2 regions of the Janthinobacterium sp. CG_23.3 genome follow, and region 1 is predicted to be linked to the other one. Evidence: predicted binding sites of a transcription regulator. Region 1 holds the regulator's gene; the other holds the start of a gene.

Region 1 (3,642 bases):
CCGAGCGCCTGGCGCAGCACTTCGGCCCGACCGAACAGGTGGTATTGCGCCACCGCGAACAACCGTAGCGGCGGAGCCGCCGGCCTACTCCAGCTCGCGCAGCGGATGCGCGTGCGCCGGCCACACCGGCGCGAAGAAGCCCGCCACCATCTGCGGCGTCACCTCGGCCAGCGTCGGCGGCGACCAGCGCGGCGCGTTGTCCTTGTCGATGACGAGCGCGCGCACGCCCTCGATGACCTCGCCGTGCGCGAAGTTGTGGCGCACCACGGTGCGCTCCATGCGCAGGCAATCGGCCACCCCCAGCGCGGCGCCGCGGCGCAGCAGCTCAAACGTCACCGACATCATCAACGGCGAGCGCTGCGCCATCGCCGCCAGCGTCTTTTGCGCGAAGGGCGAGGCGTCGCCCTCCAGCGACGCCACGATGCCGGCCACCGAGTCGGCGCCGAAATGCCGCGCCAGCGCGGCGGCCTCCTGGCGCAGCGCGCTGGCGCCCGCCTCGGCCTTGAACGGCGCCGCGAAGGCGGCGATCGCGGCGGGCAGCAACGCGCCCGGGGTGGCGGCGATCAGCGCCGTGAGTGCCGCCATCTGGGCCTGCGGCACGAAGTGGTCGGCCAGGCCGGCGTGCAGCGCGTCGGCCGCGCCTATCGTCAGCCCGGTCAAGCTCAGGTAGAGGCCCAGCCGGTCCGGCGCGCGCGACAGGAAATAGCTGCCGCCGACGTCGGGGAACAGGCCGATGTTCACCTCCGGCATGGCCATCTTGGTGCGCTCGCTTACCACCCGCACGCGGCTGGCCGGGCCGGCCTGGGCCACGCCCATGCCGCCGCCCATTACCACGCCGTCGAGCAGGGCTACGTAGGGCTTCGGATAAAAGTGGATCAGGTGGTTGAGCGCGTATTCCTCGCTGAAGAAGTCCTCCAGCAGGGCGCTGCCGGCCAGCGGCGTGGCGCGCCCGGCGTCGTAGAAAAAACGGATGTCGCCGCCGGCGCAGAAGGCCTTCTCGCTGCTGCTCTTGATGACCACGGCGTCGACGCCGGCGTCGTCGCGCCAGGCCAGCAGGGCCGCGGCGAGCTGGCGCACCATCGCCAGCGACAGCGAGTTCAGCGCCTTGGGGCGGTCGAGGACGATGCACGCGGTGCGGTGCTGGACGGAGGTGTGGACGAATTCGCTCATGGCAGGGTCGATGGCAGGTGGAGAGGAACGTATACTAGCGCACCGGCGGCGCGGGCGCGGGCGCAAAAAAGGGCGCGAGACGCGCCCTTAGTCGGGGTGGGAAGCGGGGGCCGGATTAGACGGCGGCGGCTTCGTAGGTGTCGGGCAGATGCTTGATCGCCTCGTGACCGTGCTCTTGCACTTTGGTTTTGTACTTCATGACCTGGCGGTCCAGTTTGTCGATCAGGGTGTCGATGGCGGCGTACAGGTCTTGCGACAGGCTTTCCACGTACACGGTCTTGCCGGACATGCGCAGGTTGATTTCGGCCTTTTGCCGTTTATCTTTTTCTTTCAGATTGTCTACGGTCAGAATGACAGCAATATCAATGACTTGATCGAAATGGCGTTGCACGCGCTCCAGTTTGGTTTGTACGTATTCACGGATGGCCGGTGTCACTTCGAGATGATGTCCGCTGATAGTGAGATTCATACACACTCCTAAAGATGATGTCGGGTTCGTGCCTTCGCCGGTCTTCTGGCGCGCAGAGGAACCAAAGTAAAACTACAACGATTTTCGCAGACTGACTGGCGGGATCTTCAGCGCTTCCCGGTATTTGGCAACAGTGCGTCGCGCAATCACCATGCCTTGTTCTCCCAGCATGTCCGCAATCTTACTGTCGGATAAAGGATTTTTCGGGTCTTCAGCTCCTGTCAATTGCACAATAAGCGCCCGTATCGCCGTCGATGATGCCTCTCCCCCCGCTTCGGTGGCGACATGGCTACCAAAGAAATATTTCAACTCAAACATGCCATGCGGGGTCAGCATATACTTCTGAGTTGTTACCCGAGAAATAGTACTCTCGTGTAAACCCAGTGTATCAGCTATTTCACGGAGCACAAGGGGTCTCATCGCCACCGCCCCGTGCGAGAAGAAATTTTTCTGCCTCTCAACAATGGCCTGGGCCACGCGCAGGATGGTGTCGAAGCGCTGGCGCATATTCTTGATCAGCCACTTGGCCTCCTGCAACTGGGCGCCCATCGCCCCCTCGCCCTTGCCCTGCTTGAGCAGGTTGGCGTACATGGCGTTGACGCGCAGGCGCGGCATGACCTCGTGGTTCAGGCTGACGTGCCAGCCGTTGCGCGCGCGCTTGACGACGACGTCCGGCACCACGTAGTCGGAGACGTCGGCGGCGAACACCGCGCCCGGGTGCGGGTTGCACTGGCGGATCACCGTCTGCGCCTCGCGCAAGTCCTCGTCGTCGCACAGCAGGGCCTTTTTCAACTTGTTGAAGTCGCGCTGGGCGAACCAGGTCAGGTGCCGCTCGACGATCAGCAGCGCCATGCGCCGCGTCACCATGGCGATCCGCGGCAGGCGTTTGATTTGCAGCGCCAGGCATTCGGAGGCGTTGCGCGCGCCGACGCCGGCCGGGTCGAAGCTTTGCAGCAGCGCCAGCGCGGTGCGCATCTCGTCGGCCCCGACGTCCAGCTCGGCCGGCAGGCGCGCCAGGATCTCGTCGAGCGGCTCCTCGAGGTAGCCGTTGTCGTCGAGCGCGTCGATGATCAACTCGACCAGCGCGCGGTCGCGCAGCGGCTGCACGGTGACGCGCATTTGCTCCATCAGGTGTTCGCGCAGCGTGCGCTGGCTCGCTTCGAGCTGCGGCCGGGAATCCTCGTCGTCGGGCGCCTTGCCGCGGCCGATCTCGCTCCAGTCGCTGTCGCCGTTGTCGGCGGCGGCGTGCTCGGCGCCGTCGTACGCGGGTTCGGCGTCGGCCGCCGGCGCGCTATCTTGCCCCGGCGCCGCCGCGCCGTCCTGTGGCGGCGCGCCGGTCGGGCTCAGCGCGCCGTCCGCCAGCAGCCGCAGCGAGCGGTCGAGCGGGTCGTCGAGGCGTTCCAGCAGGGGGTTCTCGCCCAGCAACTGCTCAAGCTCCTGGTGCAGCTCCAGCGTCGATAGCTGCAGCAGCCGGATCGACTGCTGCAGTTGCGGGGTCAGCGCCAGGTGCTGCGAGGTGCGCAGTTGCAGGGATTGTTTCATCGGATTTACATGCGGAAATGTTCACCCAGGTAGACCCGCCGCACCGATTCGTTGGCGATGATGTCGTCGGGCCGGCCCGAGGCCAGCACCGAGCCCTGGTTGATGATGTAGGCGCGGTCGCAGATGCCCAGCGTTTCGCGCACGTTGTGGTCGGTGATCAGCACGCCGATGCCGCGCTCCTTGAGGAAGCGCACGATGCGCTGGATTTCGATGACGGCGATCGGGTCGACCCCGGCGAAGGGTTCGTCGAGCAGCACGAAGCGCGGGTTGGTGGCCAGCGCGCGCGCGATCTCGACGCGGCGCCGCTCGCCGCCCGACAGCGACAGCGCCTGGTTCTCGCGCAGCTTCTCGATTTGCAGGTCGGCCAGCAGGGTGTCGAGCCTGGCCTCGATTTCGGCTTTTTTCAGCGCGCGCCCGTCGACGCTTTGGATTTCCAGCACCGCGCGGATGTTGTCCTCCAC
Region 2 (3,642 bases), on a different contig from region 1:
CGCGCCGATCCAGTTCGGCGCCGCGGCGAACACCCAGACCAGCCCGGTCGACCTGGCGCTGCCGGGCGTGCTGCCGGTCATGAACAAGACCGCCGTCGAGCGGGCGATCCGCTTCGGCCTGGCCGTCGGCGCCACCATCGCGCCGACCTCCATCTTCGCGCGCAAGAACTATTTTTACCCGGATTCGCCGAAGGGCTACCAGATCAGCCAGTTCGAAGACCCGGTGGTGCAAGGCGGCAGCCTGACCTTCGGCTTTGAAAAGGACGGCGAGTTCGTCACCAAAACCGTCAACCTGACGCGCGCCCACCTGGAGGAGGACGCCGGCAAGTCGCTGCACGAGGACTACCACGGCATGACCGGCATCGACCTGAACCGCGCCGGCACGCCGCTGCTGGAAATCGTCAGCGAGCCGGAACTGCGCAGCGCCGCCGAGGCGGTGGCCTACGCCAAGGCGCTGCACTCGCTGGTGATGTGGTTGGGCGTATGCGACGGCAACATGCAGGAGGGCTCGTTCCGCTGCGACGTCAACGTCTCGGTGCGCCCGGTCGGCCAGAAGGAATTCGGCACCCGCTGCGAGATCAAGAACTTGAACTCCTTCCGCTTTATCGAAGAGGCGGTGCACTACGAGGTGCGACGGCAGATCGAGCTGATCGAGGACGGCGGCAAGGTCGAGCAGGCCACCCGCCTGTACGATCCGGACCGCAAGGAAACCCGGCAGATGCGCAGCAAGGAAGACGCCCAGGACTACCGCTACTTCCCGGACCCGGACTTGCCGCCGCTGGTTATTTCGCCGGAGTGGATCGCCCGCGTCAAGGCCGACATGCCGGAACTGCCGGAGGCGATGCGCGCCCGCTTCACCAAGGAATACGGCCTGTCCGACTACGACGGCCTGGTGCTGACGCAGTCGCAGGCGATGGCGGCGTTCTTCGAGGCGGTGCTGGCCAAGGCCGGCAAGGAACAGGCGAAGACGGCGGCCAACTGGCTGATGGGCGACGTCGCCTCGACCTTGAACCGGGAAAACGTCGACATCGCCGACGCCCCGGTGTCGGGTGCGCAACTGGCGCTGCTGCTGGCGCGCATCGCCGACGGCACCATCTCCAACAAGCTGGCCAAGGAGGTGTTCGCCGGCATGTGGCAAGCCAAGTCGGCCGACGAGAACCTAGCCGACCTGGTCATCGACGCCAAGGGCTTGAAGCAGATTTCCGACAGCGGCGCGCTGGCGGCGATCGTCGACGAGGTGCTGGCGGCCAACGCCAAGTCGGTCGAGCAATACCGCGCCGGCAAGGAAGCGGCCATCAACGCGCTGATCGGCCAGGCCATGAAGGCCTCGAAAGGCAAGGCCAACCCGGCCCAGCTGACCGAGCTGCTGAAGCAAAAGCTGGCCGGCTAAGCGAACCGGCATCGGCATAGGGGGGGGCAGCCAAGGATGGCTGCGCCCCTGCCACACCACCCGCGCATGCGGCTGCGCGCCGGGTCGTCCAGCTTGCGCCGGACTACCGGCCCTCCAGGCTTCAATGCGGCGCCACGCTCCGGCCCCGGCGCCGCCGGATGACGCCGAGCGTGGCCAGCCCCAGCGCCAGCATCAGCGGCATGGCGGGCTCGTCAACCTGCGGCAGCATCACCGGCGCGCTCAGCGCCCCCGCTGCCGTGCCCGAGGTGGCGATCGCCAGCGCCCAGCCCGGCAGCGCGGTGGAATCGACCACCTGCGTGTAACCCGGCGTGCTGTCCTTGAAGAAGGCGTGGAAGGACAAGTTCCAGTTCGACAAGCCCTGCGAGCTCAGGCCGGCATTGAGCGGCAGGGCCGCGCTGCGGGCGTCGAACAGCGCGTGCTGGTCGTGGCCGCCGTAGCCGACATTGCCGAGCAGTTCCTGGCGCAGGAAGGAGTCCTGCTTGGTCCACCAGAACGAACCGGGAAACTCGCCGTCCAAGAACGACACCACGCCCATGCCGTTGCCGTTGCCGGCCCAGTTGACGGCGTTGACCGAGTGGCCCAGCGCGCCGTCCCAGCACGCGGGCGCCGTGATGCTCGGCGAGCATTTCGCCGGAAAGGCGATGTTGCCGGTGTCGCCGCGCACGGCGTGGAAGTCGGAATCGGCGCCGGTCAGGAAGGTGCGGTCGCCGCGGGCGGAGGCGATCGCCGCCTTGTTGCCCAGAATGCCGCTGTAGTCAGGCCGCGCGTTCGGAGCGCCCGGCGCGCCGGTGCGGAAGGCCTCGCCGCTTTGCACCACCAACACATCGTACCGTGAAAAATTCGGCGCCGCGCTGCCGGGCCCGAAATACGTCAGGTTCCAGGCCTGTCCCGTCCCGCTGGGCAAAGTCTGTACCGAATCGGCCAGCAGCGAGATTTTTTCCTTGTATTCCGACGCCTGGTCGGCATAGCTGTACCAGAGCACCTTGAGCGGCGCCGCCTGCGCGACCGGCGCGGCGCCCAGGCTTGCCGCGAGCGCCAGCCCGCCCCATCCGCAACGAAAATTCATCATGACCACCCCCATTGGAAAGTAAGAAGGTTCATGCATATATCGGGCCAGACGCCGCCGCGCCGGTGCGCGCGGCGCCACGGCCCGGCCTGCCCGGTAGCGCAGCCGCCCCCTGTCAGATTTCCCGACACCGGCGAACGCGGGGACAGACCAAGATTTTCGACAAAGCTTTCTCGCGACACGAGCAAACCGGGGACAGACCACGATTTCCCGGAAAGCTTTCCCGGAAATCGTGGTCTGTCCCCGGTGTAGCGCCCTGCGCCGCCGGCGGCGAACGGGTATCATCATGGACCGTCCACCCGCCGCGAGAATCCCATGCAAAAAATTAAAACTGGTTTGGTTGGCTACGGCTTTGCCGGCTCCACCTTCCACGCCCCGGTATTGACGGTCGTCGAGACGCTGGAACTGACCGCGGTCGCCTCCAGCAAACCCGAGCTGGTCCACAAGGATTGGCCGGCGGCCACCGTGTACGCCGACGCGGCGCAACTGTACGCCGACCCGTCGATTGAACTGGTGGTGATCGCGGCGCCGAACGAGGCGCACTTCAGCCTGGCGCACGCCGCCCTGCTGGCGGGCAAGCACGTGGTGGTCGACAAGCCCTTCACCATCACCAGCGCCGAGGCCGAAACGCTGATCGCCTGCGCCAAGGCGGCCGGGCGCGTGCTCAGCGTGTACCACAACCGCCGCTGGGACGCCGATTTCCTGAGCTTGAAGGCACTGCTGGCGCAAGGCACGCTGGGCCGCGTGACGAGCTTTGAATCGCATTTCGACCGGTTCCGGCCCGATATCAAACAACGCTGGCGCGAATCGGCCGCGCCGGGCGGCGGCCTGCTGTACGACCTCGGCCCGCACATGCTCGACCAGGCCTTGCAACTGTTCGGCCCGCCGCAGCGGCTGTACGCCGACATCGCGCTGCTGCGCGACGGCGCCGCCGCGGTCGACTATTTCCACCTGGTGCTGTATTACGAACGCCTGCGCGTGGTGCTGCAGGCGGGCTGCCTGGTCAACGCGCCGACGGCGCGCTTCGCCGTGCACGGCGACAAGGGCAGCTTCGTCAAATTCGGCCTGGACCCGCAGGAAGACGCCTTGAAAGCCGGCGGCCGCCCGGGCCAACCCGGCTGGGGCCGCGACCCGGTGCACGGCGCGCTGCACCTGGCCGACGCCG

What was found. The regulator sigma-54, encoded in region 1, starts transcription at its own class of promoters, with help from an activator protein. The targets are predictions, from matches to a motif close to TGGCANGNAANCTGCTTT.
Region 2: ACFDR9_RS16535 (PEP-CTERM sorting domain-containing protein) is a predicted target of sigma-54. The motif match lies at 2,510-2,527, and genes of this name have one in related genera.

What each region holds. Positions count from the first base shown of each region.
Region 1 is NZ_JBJXIB010000089.1:10,853-14,494, reverse strand. Features, by position in the region: gene rapZ (RNase adapter RapZ) at 1-68, shown strand, start outside; gene ACFDR9_RS19075 (enoyl-CoA hydratase/isomerase family protein) at 85-1,170, opposite strand; gene hpf (ribosome hibernation-promoting factor, HPF/YfiA family) at 1,286-1,639, opposite strand; gene ACFDR9_RS19065 (RNA polymerase factor sigma-54) at 1,712-3,181, opposite strand; gene lptB (LPS export ABC transporter ATP-binding protein) at 3,187-3,642, opposite strand, start outside.
Region 2 is NZ_JBJXIB010000069.1:20,060-23,701, reverse strand. Features, by position in the region: gene gatB (Asp-tRNA(Asn)/Glu-tRNA(Gln) amidotransferase subunit GatB) at 1-1,390, shown strand, start outside; gene ACFDR9_RS16535 (PEP-CTERM sorting domain-containing protein) at 1,512-2,480, opposite strand; gene ACFDR9_RS16530 (oxidoreductase) at 2,793-3,642, shown strand, end outside.